DNA from 3 places in the Sutcliffiella horikoshii genome. Region 1 is predicted to be linked to each of the others. Evidence: riboswitches for the same ligand, from Rfam matches in the RefSeq annotation. Region 1 holds a riboswitch; each other region holds the start of a gene.

Region 1 (4,852 bases):
CCCAGCTTCGCCGATTTTCGTCTTGAAACCTTCTGGTAAAGATTGAATTAACGGAAGGATACCCGCTTTCTCGGCAGCACTTCTTATCTCCTCTTGTGTTGCATCCGCCTTTCCGCCTATCGCAATGTTATCGGCAATCGTTCCAGAAAAAAGATACGGATTTTGCGAAATATAGCTGAGGCGGTCAAACCACGCTTTTTCCTCGTATTCAAATAATGGCTTTCCATCCACCAGCACTCCCCCTTCTGACGGGCGAATCAGCCCTGCCATCAGATTGAGCAGTGTCGATTTTCCTGCTCCACTACGCCCAATTAAAGCAAGCTGCGTGTATGGCGGGATATCCACTGATATATTTTCGATGGCAAAGCCTTGATCTCCATAACGGAAGCCAAGGTTGTTCAATTGTAATGCAGGAGGACCCTGCTCCTTTTGAAAAGAAGCGTCCCCCCATTCGATAGGATTTCCCTCCTCTGCCAGCTCATCTGTCACCTTTTTCGCTGCTCCCATGCTACCTCGCCCTGTATGAAAGGCGCTTCCAAGCTCCTTCAAGTAAAGGTAGAACTCAGGTGCCAATACCAATACGAAAAAGGCAGTAAAGAACGTAACATTTTCAAAGACCACAAGCTGCAAACCTACCTCAAGCGCGATCAATCCAATTGCAAGCATCGAAATGAATTCCAGCATCAGGGAGGACAAAAATGCGATTCTCAACACTTCCATCGTTGCATCCCGGAAGCTCAAACTGCTATTTTCGATTGTTTCCTGCTGTTTGGCTGAGCGACCGAATAGTTTCAACGTCGTGAGCCCTTGCAAGGTATCGAGAAACGTTCCGGAAAAAGCATTCAGTTTATCCATCTGCTCTTCTGATTTTTTCTTTGTTTTCAAGCCTACAACGATCATAAAAATGGGAATGAACGGCGCCGTAATCAGTATAATCAAACCTGTATTCACATGCTGGCTGAATGCCGCGATCAAAATCATGATAGGGATGATGCTCGATTGGATGACCTGCGGCACATACCTGCTGAAATACGGATCGATTTCATCCACCGCATCCATCATCACGCTCACCTTTTGACCAGACTGGCCCTTAAGAGAAGCTTGAACCGGACTGTTGGAAAATTTCTGCAACAACGCAATCCGGAAATCTCGTTTTACTTTGGCAGCAAGCTTCACGCCCGTTAGACCGCTCCAATAGATCAAGGCCGCTCGTGCAGCCAATACTGCTAGAAGTCCCCCTAGGAATGGCAGGATTTCTTGGAACGTGTGGCCCCTCAGGAACACGCGATCCACGATAGTGACGAAGAAATACGCCTGCCCGATAACAGTCGCTCCTGTCAGTATGGCAATAAGGGTCAGCGTCATCCTTGTACCTCTATGTGATTTTGCAATCGTTTTTAAGTCCGTCATTATGATAAATCCCTCTTTTCTATTAATGAAAATCGGATTAGAATAGCTAGTTAGTGAAAAGTTTCACATACTTTATAGTTAACATTATATAACATGCTCCGTGGAATTTCCTCTTATGGGATTGACCATTTTATGACAAAAAAATTCTTTCTCCACTTAACTTCTACCCCACTCCTTCACCGCATAAAATTAAATCATTCAGAAAAAAACATTGCATTTCACTCTGACCTGTTGTAAATTAGTAAAATAATTAAATTGTTCAGATAATTAAATAGTGAACTTTCTTATCCAGAGAGGTTGAGGGAATGGCCCGAAGACACCTCAGCAACCAGCAGCGCCCGTTAGAACGGACGTTGAAAAGGTGCTAATTCCAGCAAGCTGTGATGCTTGCAGAGATGAGAAGAATGAACTTTTCGATAAAAGTCTTCTTCTTATAGAAGGCTTTTTCTTTTTATCCAATAAAGCATTAAAGCCTCATCCCTCTGGAAGAAACGATTGTCACTTACCATATAGGAGGCCCTTTCATGTATAAAACGGAAACAAAGCTTGCGCAAATCGGAAATCGCTCAGAAACTGCCACTGGAACTGTTAACCCGCCTGTTTATTTTTCCACTGCCTATCGACACGAAGGTATTGGGCAATCAACAGGATACGACTATACAAGAACGGGAAATCCGACGCGCCATGTGTTGGAAAAAGCAATCGCGGATTTAGAGGCCGGCGACCAAGGGTATGCCTGTAGCTCCGGCATGGCGGCGATTCTGACCATCCTTTCCCTTTTCAAGTCCGGTGACCACCTTATCGTTTGTAAGGACTTGTACGGCGGCACGTACCGCCTTTTTGAAGAAGGCTATAAAAAATGGGGACTGTGTTGTAGCTATGTGGACACGACCGACCTTTCAGAAATCGAAAAAGCCATTACTTCACAAACACAGGCTATCTTTGTAGAGACTCCCACCAATCCCCTGATGGTAGAAACAGATATTCAAGCGGTCTCAGAGCTCGCGAAAGCTCACGGACTTCTTTTAATCTGTGATAATACGTTTTACACTCCTGTTCTATTAAATCCCATAAAATTAGGCGCGGACATCGTCATTCACAGCGCGACCAAATATCTTGGCGGTCATAATGATGTGCTGGCAGGACTCATTGTCGCAAAGGGCGAGGAGCTTTGTGAATCCCTTGCGCTTCACCATAACGCGGCAGGTGCGGTGCTCAGTCCCTTCGACTCATGGTTATTGATACGCGGCATGAAAACTTTGTCCCTTCGCATGGAACGGCATGAAAAGAATGCAAAACGAATTGCGGAATACTTAGCTCAGCATGATTCCATTACGGACGTACTCTACCCAGGACGGGGCGGCATGCTCTCCTTCCGCATCCAAGACGAAGCATGGGTCAATCCCCTGCTTCAAAACTTGAACCTTATTACTTTTGCCGAAAGCCTTGGCGGCGTGGAAAGCTTTATCACATATCCTGCCACTCAGACGCATGCGGACATTCCGGAAAAAATCCGCCTCGAAACCGGCGTGTGCAACAGACTGTTGCGCTTTTCAGTCGGCATTGAAGACGCGGAAGATTTAATACAAGACTTAGAGGCGGCGCTGAAAGCTGCTTCCATTCAAAAGGAGGTCCTATCATGAGCCATTCTTTTCAAACGAAGCTGCTACACAACCGCCATAAGTTTGATAAAAGTAACGGAGCGGTGAGCGTGCCCATACAACACGCATCCACCTTTCATCAGCCTGATATCGATTCCTTTGGCAAATATGACTATGGACGCTCTGCCAACCCAACCCGGGAAGCACTCGAAGAGACAATCGCACACTTAGAAGAAGGAACGCGAGGCTTTGCTTTTTCATCTGGAATGGCTGCCATCTCGACTGCTTTCCTCCTTCTATCACAAGGCGATCACGTATTGATTTCAGAAGACGTATACGGGGGCACTTACCGGATGGTCTCCGAGGTTCTTACCCGATACGGCGTGGAACATACTTTTGTGGATATGACAGATTTGGAAAAAGTGAAAGCAGCCATCAAACCCAATACAAAATTATTTTATGTAGAAACACCATCCAATCCGTTATTAAAAGTAACGGACATCACAGCGATTTCCACTCTCGCCAAAACAGTCGGAGCTTGGACTTTCGTCGACAACACGTTCTTGACGCCAGCCTTGCAAAAGCCGCTGGAGCTTGGCGCAGACCTTGTCCTGCACAGCGCAACGAAGTTTCTTTCCGGACACAGTGATGTCGTGGCAGGCCTTGCGGTGGCGAAGGATCCTGTGCTTGCCGACCGTTTAGCCTTTTTGCAAAATTCCTTCGGCGCGGTGCTTGGTGTCCAGGATGCGTGGCTTGTCTTAAGAGGGCTTAAAACATTGCATGTAAGGCTTGAGCAGTCCCAAAAGTCCGCTTATAAAATGGCCAGTTACCTAGAAAAACATCCTGCCGTTAAAAAGGTTTATTTTCCAGGATTGACGACACACCCTAGCTTCACCCTTCAACACAGACAGGCGCAAGGACCTGGAGCTGTCCTTTCTTTTGAACTGCACAGCGAGGAGGATTTAAGGAAGTTTGTCGGCAATGTAGAAATTCCGGTGTTTGCTGTGAGCTTAGGAGCGGTAGAATCCATCCTTTCCTTCCCTGCGAAAATGTCTCACGCGGCAATGCCGGAAGCAGAACGGTTAAAACGCGGCATCTCCAACTCCTTACTCCGCTTGTCGGTTGGACTTGAAAGTGCCGAGGATTTAATAGAAGACTTTGAACAGGCATTTCAGCAAACCATTACAGAAGCAAGCGGTAACCAAGAACAACGGAGGGTATATCATGGGAATCTTAGATAGTTTACAACAAGACAAAATATTAATTGCAGACGGCGCGATGGGGACCCTCCTCTATTCCTACGGTTCTGATTGTTGCTTTGAGGAATTGAACTTGTCGCAACCAAACCAAATTTATAATATCCACCAGGCATATTTAAATGCCGGCGCCAATCTTATCCAGACCAACACGTATGCGGCCAACTACCACAAGCTGGAGCGTTATGGACTGCAGGATCAGGTAAAAGAAATAAATAGCGCTGCGGTTAGGCTAGCGAAAAAAGCAGTGGCGGATCACCCTGGCGCCCATGTGGTCGGTACAATCGGCGGGATCCGCGCCATCAAGCCTGAAGCCATTCCGCTTGAAGAAATTAAACGCACCTTCCGCGAGCAGCTCTACTGCCTGCTGCTTGAAGGGGTCGATGGTATTTTGCTAGAAACCTTCTATGACCTGGAGGAATTAGAGACGGTCCTGCAGATTGCTAGAAAAGAAACGAACCTACCGATCATTGCGCAAGTTTCGCTCCAAGAGGTTGGCTATTTGCAAAATCGCGTCCACATCACAGATGCCTTGAACCGCTTGGAATCGCTTGGTGCTGATATCGTCGGATTAAACTGCCGTTT
Region 2 (4,852 bases), 1.2 Mb from region 1:
CCACCTGGACATAGATTCCCGCGAAGTGCTAGAAGAAGCATTGGAGGAGTTCGACGGCACCATCCTCGCTGTCTCCCATGACCGGTACTTCTTAAATAAGTATTTTGAGAAAACATGCTGGTTAGAAGATGGGGAGATCGTTACCTTTGAAGGGAACTATCAGTATGCGCGGGAGAAGCGGGAGGAATTGGAGAGGAAAAAGGTTGTGGAACTACCTGAAATCACCAAAATTGAGCAAAAGAAAAAGCACTTGGTTTATGAAGCGAGCGAAAAAAGATGCTACGAAGAATTTGAAAAGCAATTAGAAGATTTGGAAACAGAGATAGTTAAGTTGGAAACTCTGATGAACAATGAAGAGGATTTACTTACACTTCAAAGGCTGCAAGATGAACTAACCGTCTTAGAAACAGAAAGAGACTCTTTATATATAAAATTAGAAGAAATCCTTTAGAATTAAAAACCGCCTAAGAATAGAGCTCTCAAAGAGCCTCATTCTCGGGCGGTTTTCTTTATTAACTATATTAAGCGTTCGCTTGTTCTTTCAAAGCATCTGCTTTGTCTGTTTGCTCCCAAGGAAGATCCAGATCATTACGTCCGAAGTGGCCGTAAGCTGCAGTTTGCTTGTAGATAGGACGACGAAGGTCTAGCATTTTGATGATTCCTGCTGGACGAAGGTCGAAGTTATTGCGAACCAATTCAACTAATTTTTCTTCAGAAACTTTACCAGTTCCGAAAGTATCAACTGCGATGGATACCGGTTGTGCAACACCGATCGCGTAAGCCAATTGAACTTCACACTTGTCAGCAAGTCCGCTTGCTACGATGTTTTTAGCCACATAACGTGCAGCATATGCACCAGAGCGGTCTACTTTCGTTGCATCTTTACCGGAGAATGCTCCACCACCGTGGCGAGCGTATCCACCGTAAGTATCAACGATGATCTTACGTCCTGTAAGACCCGCATCCCCTTGTGGTCCACCGATTACGAAACGGCCAGTCGGGTTGATGAAGTATTTTGTGTTCTCGTCGATCAATTCAGCAGGAACTACCGGCTTGATTACGTATTCCTTGATGTTGCGTTGGATACGCTCCAAGGAAACCTCTGGGTGATGTTGAGTTGAAATTACGATTGTATCAATACGAACTGGTTGGTCGTTCTCATCATATTCCACTGTCACTTGCGTTTTACCGTCTGGACGTAAGTAAGGAAGAACCTCATCTTTTCTCACTTCTGTTAAACGGCGAGAAAGCTTGTGCGCCAGTGAAATAGGTAATGGCATTAATTCTTTTGTTTCATTACAAGCATATCCGAACATTAGACCTTGGTCTCCAGCTCCGATTGCTTCGATTTCTGCATCTGACATTTGACCTTCGCGAGCTTCTAACGCTTGGTCAACACCCATTGCGATGTCAGCAGACTGCTCATCGATGGAAGTAAGTACCGCACAAGTTTCCGCATCAAAACCGTACTTTGCACGAGTATAACCGATGCCTTGGATTGTTTCACGAACAATTTTAGGAATATCTACATAAGTGGAAGTTGTAATTTCTCCAGCTACCAATACCAATCCAGTAGTAACGGATGTTTCACACGCTACACGTGCATTCGGATCATTTGTTAGGATTGCATCCAGGATAGAATCGGAAATTTGGTCACAAATTTTATCCGGATGGCCTTCCGTTACGGACTCAGAAGTAAATAAACGACGTTGTTTAGTCATTAAAAAAAGTTCCTCCTTTTTGTTTATGAAAAGCGTTTGACTTCTCTTCACGTACAGCAGTTATATTTGATACGGATCTCAGTTCCTATTGTGATGTTCTATGTTATCTTGTGTAAAAATAGAAAAAACCTTCCCACAAAATTGAGGAAAGGTTTGATGTCGAGAATTAGCCTTTCACTCTTATCGGTCAAGGTCATAGCCTTGCTCAGGTTTAGCACCTTTTCTCAAGCGACCAATAACATTGGCCTAATACAAAACAGCGGCGTGCTTTTTCGCGCTCGCTCATCCTTTGAGCAGGTTGCTGGGTTTCATAGGGCCTGTCCCTCCACCAGCTCGGAATAAGAGTATCCGTTCAAGGTTCTATATTAGCGTACTAAAACCTTTCATGTCAACAAAAAAGAGAAATAATTCGACATCAATTTACAGGAAATAATTACTTCCTTTTATGTAGATCTTTTATCTTGAAAAATCTCATTATCATTTTCTTTTACTTCTGGTTGGCAAGGTTTATAATGGGAGAGGACATTTGGTGAAAATTTTAGTGGACAAGCTTAGAAATGACAACGCTTTCAATCAGTTAATCTAATGCTATTCCACTTGGATAAGCCTCTTTTTCACAAAATGTTAACGAATTCCTATAAATTTTCATAAAATAAGCTAATTAGTATGGACTATTAAGTTAAATGTGTTATACTTTTTAACAGATGAGAAAATAAATAAGCAAATTATATAATCAAAGGAGAGTTATCCATGATGAAAACGGTTGGGATTGATAATGGGTTAACAAAATTAATTTACGGAAGCAACACGCATGTTCAACTGTCTGTTCCTCAATTGGTAGAAAAGATATTAAACCGTAACGAAGGCTGCCTGACCTCAACTGGTGCAGTACTCGCAACGACTGGCAAATACACGGGTCGCTCCCCTAAAGATAAATTTATTGTAGAAGAAGAAATCAGCAAAGATAAAATTGACTGGGGTACCGTCAACGCGCCTATCTCTGAAGAAGTATTTGATCGCCTATATAACAAAGTTCTCACATACTTAGAAAACAAAGAAGAAGTATTTGTATTCAAAGGCTTCGCTGGCGCCGATGAAAAATATCAATTGCCAATCCAAGTAATCAACGAATTCGCATGGCACAACCTTTTTGCACAACAGTTATTTATTAAGCCAAATGAAGAGCAATTGGCAAAACATGAAACCGCATTCAGCATTGTTTCTGCTCCGAATTTCAAAGCAGATCCTGTCATAGACGGAACAAATTCAGAAGCATTCATCATTATTTCCTTCAGCAAACGCATTGTTCTGATCGGTGGTACAGAATATGCCGGAGAAATGAAAAAGTCCATTTTCTCTGTAATGAATTATCTTCTTCCGGAAAACGGAATTATGCCAATGCACTGCTCGGCAAACGTAGGACGCGAAGGCGATGTAGCATTATTCTTCGGTCTTTCCGGTACAGGTAAAACAACGCTATCTGCTGACCCGAACCGTAAACTTATCGGAGACGACGAGCACGGCTGGTCTAACACAGGCGTATTTAACATTGAAGGCGGATGCTATGCTAAATGCATCGGTCTGACTCGTGAAAAAGAACCGCAAATCTTTGACGCAATCCGTTTTGGCTCAGTCCTTGAAAATGTGGTCATTGATGGTCAATCAAGAATTGCTGACTATGAAAACTCCACGTTAACAGAAAATACACGTGCAGCTTACTCATTGGATGCAATGGACAATATCGTTCAACCAAGCATTGCCGGTCACCCAAATACCATCGTCTTTTTAACAGCCGATGCAACTGGCGTATTGCCTCCAATCTCTAAGCTATCAAAAGAACAGGCAATGTTCCACTTCCTAAGTGGTTACACAAGTAAACTTGCAGGCACAGAGCGTGGAATCACATCACCACAAGCAACTTTCTCTACTTGCTTTGGTTCACCATTCCTGCCGCTTCCTGCTACTACTTATGCGGAGATGCTTGGCAAGAAAATTGATGAGCACAACGTACAGGTTTACCTTGTTAACACAGGCTGGACTGGCGGGGAGTATGGCGTTGGAAGCCGCATGAAGCTTTCTTACACAAGAGCTATGGTACAGGCGGCACTTGAAGGCGACCTGACAAATGTGGAAGTAGAAACCGATCCATACTTCGGCGTTTCCATTCCAGTACATGTTCCAGGTGTACCTGACGAAGTGTTACAACCGAAGAAAACATGGCATAACGAAGAAAAATACGACCAGTTTGCTCGCGAGCTCGCAGGAAAGTTCAAAGCGAACTTCAAGAAGTTTGAAAATGTACCTGCGGAAGTCCTTGAGTTGGGCGGACCTACGGTATAATAATTATAAATGTTTTAGGCCAACCAAGGCTTTGAGAGACTTGGTTGGCCTTCTAGTTTATGGGGGGACGTTTAGAAGAACCCCCTATATGACTGTTTTCATGTTTTTAGTGGGGGTTCGGGCGTATAGAGCTGTCCTATTTAACCGTTTCCCTCTTTCTCTTGGGTGTTCGGGCATATAGAGCCGTTCTATTTGACTGTTTCCCTCTTTCTCATCGGCGTTCGGGCGTATAGAGCCGTTCTATTTGACCGTTTCCTTCTTTCTCATCGGCGTTCGGGCGTATAGAGCCGTTCTATTTGACCGTTTCCTTCTTTCTCATCGGCGTTCGGGCGTATAGGATGTTCCCTCTACAACCGTTTTCCCTTTCCACACCGCGTTTCGGGCGTTGAGAAGCTCCCTCTACTACCGTTTTCCCTTTCCACACCGCGTTTCGGGCGTTGAGAAGCTCCCTCTACTACCGTTTTCCCTTTCCACACCGCGTTTCGGGCGTTGAGAAGCTCCCTCTCCCCCTATCAGTCACTGTTCCTTCATCCATCTTGTCAACCGCGCCACTATCCTCCGATTCTCCTGCGGAGGAAAATAATGCGTGTACTCCGAATAATACCACGCTTCCACCTTCTTCCCCATCTCCTTTGCACACTTTTCCAACCTATAAGAATGCTCAATAGAAACGTTCTTATCCTGCTCCCCATGAATAATCAATATTGGTGCATCCAGCCGCTCAAGCTCCAACAGAGGTGTCCGCCATTCATATCGCTCAGGATATTTATTCGGAGTCCCACCTATTACCC
Region 3 (4,852 bases), 400 kb from region 1:
TACTCTTTATGCAGCTTCTTTATCTAGTACTTGTTTTTTCGTATTGCTTCGTTCGTATTCATTTGGTGATATATATCCTAGTTTAGAGTGACTTCTTCTTTCGTTATAAAAGCTCATAATATAGGTCCAAATTTCCTTCGTTGCTTCTTCTCGAGTTGCGAATTTTCTTCGATACACAAGCTCTTTTTTCAGAGTCGCAAAAAAGGACTCCATACATGCATTATCATAACAGTTTCCTTTTCGACTCATACTTATTTCCATGTTACATTCCTTCAAGCGTGCGATGTAATCACTGGAGGTATATTGGCTACCACGATCAGAATGGTGAATCAGGCCATAAGGAGGCTTTCTTTGATTTATAGCTCTGTTTAACGCTTGTAAAGGAAGCTCCTTTGTCATGGTTTTGTTCAAACTCCAACCAACAATTTTTCTAGAAAACAGGTCCATTACTGTAGCCAAATACAACCATCCTTTTAACGTCCAAATGTATGTGATATCTGTTACCCACACTTGATTAGGCTTTTCTGGATTAAACTCGCGATTAAGTAGATTCGGATAAATTGGCTGATTATGGTTGGAATCTGTCGTAACCACAAAACGTTGTTCCGGTATAGCACAAAGCCCCATTTCACGCATATATCTTCCGACGGTTTTCTCTGAAATCAGAAACCCATCTTTATACAATTCTCTCGTAATTCTAGGACTCCCATAGACTTCTTTATTCTGAAAGAATAGACCACGAATTTTTGCCATCATCCACGTTTTTCGTTTTTTTCTAGGGGACTCCTTTTTATTAATCCACTTGTAGTACCCACTCTTGGATACATTTAATACCGTGCACATCTTCACAATTCGAAACTCTTTCCGATGTTGAAAAATAAATCGGTAAATTACTTCTGGCTTTTCATGAAGATGTGCGCCGCCTTTTTTATGATTTCATTTTCCTCTTTCAATTCGTTTATTTGATCCAATAGTTCTTTTTCACGTTTTTTAAACTCGCTAGGAGTAATGTAACTCTCCCCAGCTTGCGTTTTCTTTCGATAAATGCTAACCCAACGTGATATGTTCTTTGGTGACAAGTCCATTTCTTTACTAATATCTGTTGCTTTATTTCCCTCTTCTACTACTAGCTTGGCAATGTATTCCTTGAATTCAGGGTCATATCTTTTACTCATCATGACACGCTCCGTTCCAGATACTTGTTTTTACAAGTCTCTCCAAACCGTGTCTACTTTATAGTCTAGACCCACAAGGGATCTTCATGGGGTCTATGAGGACCTGAGTGAGCAGGAAAAGTAATGAGAGAGGTCTTTATAAGGTGGATGAAGACCTCCGTGAGAGGATTTTAGGCTCAGAAGTGTCTTCATAAGGCGGATGAAGACCTCCGTGAGAGAATTTTAGGCTTGGAAGTGTCTTCATAAGGCGGATGAAGACCTCACTGAGTGGTTTACAAGCTCAAAAGTGTCTTCATCCCCGCGCCATCCACCCCAATCCCCTAAATAACTCCAAAACCACCAGTTCATTTTTCCTCCCCCAGCTAATAAGCTAGTAATATAACCAGAGTATTTAGCTATCCGAAAGACTTGTCCATTCCCAAGTTTCGTGATAGGATTAGTCTAGATAACAATAATTGAATAGTAAGTTTTCTTATCAAGAGAGGTGGAGGGACTGGCCCTGTGAAGCCCGGCAACCGTACAGTACGGACAACTGTATAGGTGCCAATTCCAGCAAGACAAACGTTCTTGGAAGATAAGTGGATGTTACGGGCTTGTACTCAAACTTCTTCTTATCGAAGGAGTTTTTTGTTTGTCTACATACACAAACATCAAAAGGGGGAAGCGTGAGATGAAGTTTGGATTTTGGTTGCCGATATTCGGCGGTTGGTTGCGAAATGTGGAGGATGAACAGATGCCTCCGACTTTTGACTATGCCAAAAAGGTAATTCAGCAGGCAGAACAGCTTGGGTTTGATACAACCTTAATTGCGGAGCTCTTCCTAAATGATATTAAAGGCCCGAAAGAGGACACATTGGAGGCTTGGTCTACTGCCGCAGCCTTGGCAGCAGTAACCGAAAAGATAGAAATAATGACGGCGATCAGGCCTGGATTTCATAACCCTGCTATTGCCGCGAAAGCAACAGCAAACATCGATCACATCAGCAACGGTCGATTCACCCTCAATGTCGTGTCGGCTTGGTGGGAAGAGGAGGCCCGTCAGTATGGCGGGATCTTTACCGAGCATGATGAGCGTTATGACCGCACGAAAGAGTTTATTGATGTTCTTAAAGGTTTATGGACAGAAGATTCTTTTACCTATGAGGGAAAATACTATCAGCTGAAAGAAACAAAACTCCACCCAAAACCGGTACAACGCCCTAATCCCATCCTTTATGCAGGCGGCGAAAGTCCGAAAGGGAAGGAAGTTATCTCCTCGCACTGTGATGCCTATGTCATGCACGGGGGCACGGTGGAGGAAGTGGCGGCGAAGATTAACGATATGAAAGAAAAGAGAGCCAAGACATCGAATCCTCCATTTCAATCGTTTGGGATGGCTGCCTATGTTATTTGCAGGGATACAGAAGAGGAAGCACAGGCAGAACTCGCCAGGATTACAGCTGTTAAAGAATCTGATGCGTATGCTGGATTTAAGGACTTCACAAGCAAATCACAGCTTGAACAACAAATACAACTGCAGGATTATTCTGTGTCAAATAGGGGATTGCGTCCAAATCTAATCGGTACGCCGGAGCAGATTGCTACTAGAATACAAGAATTCGAGAAAGCTGGCGTGGAATTATTGTTATTACAATTTTCCCCGCAGCTTGAAGAAATGGAGCGCTTCGCCAAAAAAGTGATGCCCCTAGTACATCCGCAACCAGAAGAGCTTGCCCAATCATAAAACCTAGCAGAGAATACACTACTATATATGCATAAAATGGAGGCAATCATCGTGGAAAAAATTTATATTATTCATGAAAATAAAGAGTGGACGACACATTTAACAACTAGATTGGAAGAGTTAGGTTTGCCATATGAAGAATGGCACTTAGATGAAGGAGTGGTACCTCTGACGGAAGAGCCACCTGAAGGCGTATTTTACAACAGAATGAGCGCTTCTTCTCATACAAGAGATCATCGTTTTGCACCTGAGTTAACAGGGGCTGTGCTTGCATGGCTCGAACACCATGGACGGAAAGTCCTGAATGGAAGTCGCGCTCTTCAGTTGGAACTAAGCAAGGTCAATCAGTATACGGCCCTTGAAAAAGCCGGAGTCAAGACACCAAAAACCATTGCGGCGGTAGGCAAAGAACATATCTTGCAGGCGGCAAAGCGAATTGGTTCTGACTCCTTTATTACCAAACATAATCGAGCAGGAAAAGGACTTGGGGTACAGCTATTCCATTCAACAGCTTCCCTTGAAGAATACTTGTTTGGACCAGATTTTGAAGAGCCGGTAGATGGAATCACGCTTATCCAGGAATACATTCAGGCACCAGAGCCTTTTATTACCCGTTGTGAGTTTATTGGCGGGAAATTTGTTTATGCGGTGCAGGTCGATACGTCAGAAGGCTTTGAGCTGTGCCCGGCCGATGCCTGCCAGATCGGGGACCTGTTTTGCCCGGTAGGAGAAGAAGTCGAAGAGAAGCCGAAATTCCGTATCGTGGAAGGCTTTGCCGACCCAATCATTGAAAAGTATGAACAGTTCCTGCAAGAAAACGAGATCCAGGTGGCAGGTATTGAATTTATCCGCAACAGTCAGGGTGAGATTTTCACCTATGATGTCAACACCAACACAAATTATAACGCTGACGCCGAAAAAGCTGCCGGAAAATACGGCATGCTGGAGCTAGCCAAACTACTCGGCAAAGAGCTAGAGGGATCTGTTAAACAACTGTAGAGTTTCGCTCCAGGTGTTCGCTTTCCGCGGGACGATGCTTGAGCCTCCTCACTTCGTTGCGGGGTCTCAACCAACCGTTATCCCCCGCAGGAGTCTCACACCTTGCGCTACACTCTACAGAGGGTTCCCACGAAAAAAGCTATCCGCAAGTCCCAACCGGACCCTACGGATAGCTTTTTTACATTCCACTATTAAAAGAAAAACACATGCGCCATCAGCGCGATAACAGGTAAAGTAATCAACGTACGTAAAATGTAGATCACGAACATCTCCCAAAGCGAGACAGGAACTTTAGAACCTAAAATCACGCCCCCTACTTCGGAGAGATAAATAAGCTGTGTAACAGAAACTGCCGCGACAACAAAACGAGTTAACTCACTTTGAATATCTGAAGCTAAAAGAGCTGGCAGGAACATGTCTGCAAAACCAACAATAAGGGATTCAGACGCTTTAGCCGCCTCTGGAATTTGCAGTAATTCTAACAACGGAATGAACGGCATTCCAAGGTAAACGAATAGGTCTGTGTTTTCGGCGAGTATCAAGGCAATAGTACCAAATGCCATAACAATCGGTGCGACACCCATCCACATATCAAGGACATTGCGTCCGCCGTCACGGAAAAACTTTCCTGCGCTTTTATTTTTTGCAGCGCGCTCTACCGCCTGAGTGTAGCCCCATTTTAACGGTGAATAGCCGGCAGGAATCAATTCTTTTTCATCCTGTTCGTCTCCGTTATAGTAAGTATCCGCCTTTCTGGACAAAGGAGGGATACGCGGCATGATAATGGCAGCTACAAGCCCGGCCACACCAATCGTGATGTAAAATGGGATGAACATCGACCCAAGTTTCACCTGCGTAATAACAACAAGACTGAATGTAATCGAAACGATTGAGAAAGTAGTAGCAATAACCGCTGCTTCTCTTTTCGTATAATAACCTTCTTCATATTGTTTAC

Evidence for each region. Region 1 has a riboswitch for S-adenosylmethionine ahead of K7887_RS01310 (methionine biosynthesis PLP-dependent protein). Riboswitches for the same ligand answer to the same signal wherever they lie in the genome.
Region 2: another riboswitch for S-adenosylmethionine. It lies ahead of metK (methionine adenosyltransferase); the one in region 1 lies ahead of K7887_RS01310 (methionine biosynthesis PLP-dependent protein).
Region 3: another riboswitch for S-adenosylmethionine. It lies ahead of K7887_RS21140 (LLM class flavin-dependent oxidoreductase); the one in region 1 lies ahead of K7887_RS01310 (methionine biosynthesis PLP-dependent protein).

Annotation. Positions count from the first base shown of each region.
Region 1 covers NZ_CP082918.1:236,365-241,216, reverse strand. The annotation lists gene cydD (thiol reductant ABC exporter subunit CydD) at 1-1,410, opposite strand, end outside; SAM riboswitch class I at 1,692-1,812, shown strand; gene K7887_RS01310 (methionine biosynthesis PLP-dependent protein) at 1,935-3,053, shown strand; gene metC (cystathionine beta-lyase) at 3,050-4,252, shown strand; gene K7887_RS01300 (bifunctional homocysteine S-methyltransferase/methylenetetrahydrofolate reductase) at 4,236-4,852, shown strand, end outside.
Region 2 covers NZ_CP082918.1:3,390,782-3,395,633, forward strand. The annotation lists gene abc-f (ribosomal protection-like ABC-F family protein) at 1-451, shown strand, start outside; gene metK (methionine adenosyltransferase) at 522-1,721, opposite strand; SAM riboswitch class I at 1,899-2,066, opposite strand; gene pckA (phosphoenolpyruvate carboxykinase (ATP)) at 2,475-4,061, shown strand; gene K7887_RS17335 (alpha/beta hydrolase family protein) at 4,578-4,852, opposite strand, start outside.
Region 3 covers NZ_CP082918.1:4,149,532-4,154,383, reverse strand. The annotation lists partial or broken gene K7887_RS21150 (IS3 family transposase) at 7-1,175, opposite strand; SAM riboswitch class I at 1,645-1,756, shown strand; gene K7887_RS21140 (LLM class flavin-dependent oxidoreductase) at 1,846-2,898, shown strand; gene K7887_RS21135 (ATP-grasp domain-containing protein) at 2,950-3,897, shown strand; gene K7887_RS21130 (YjiH family protein) at 4,089-4,852, opposite strand, start outside.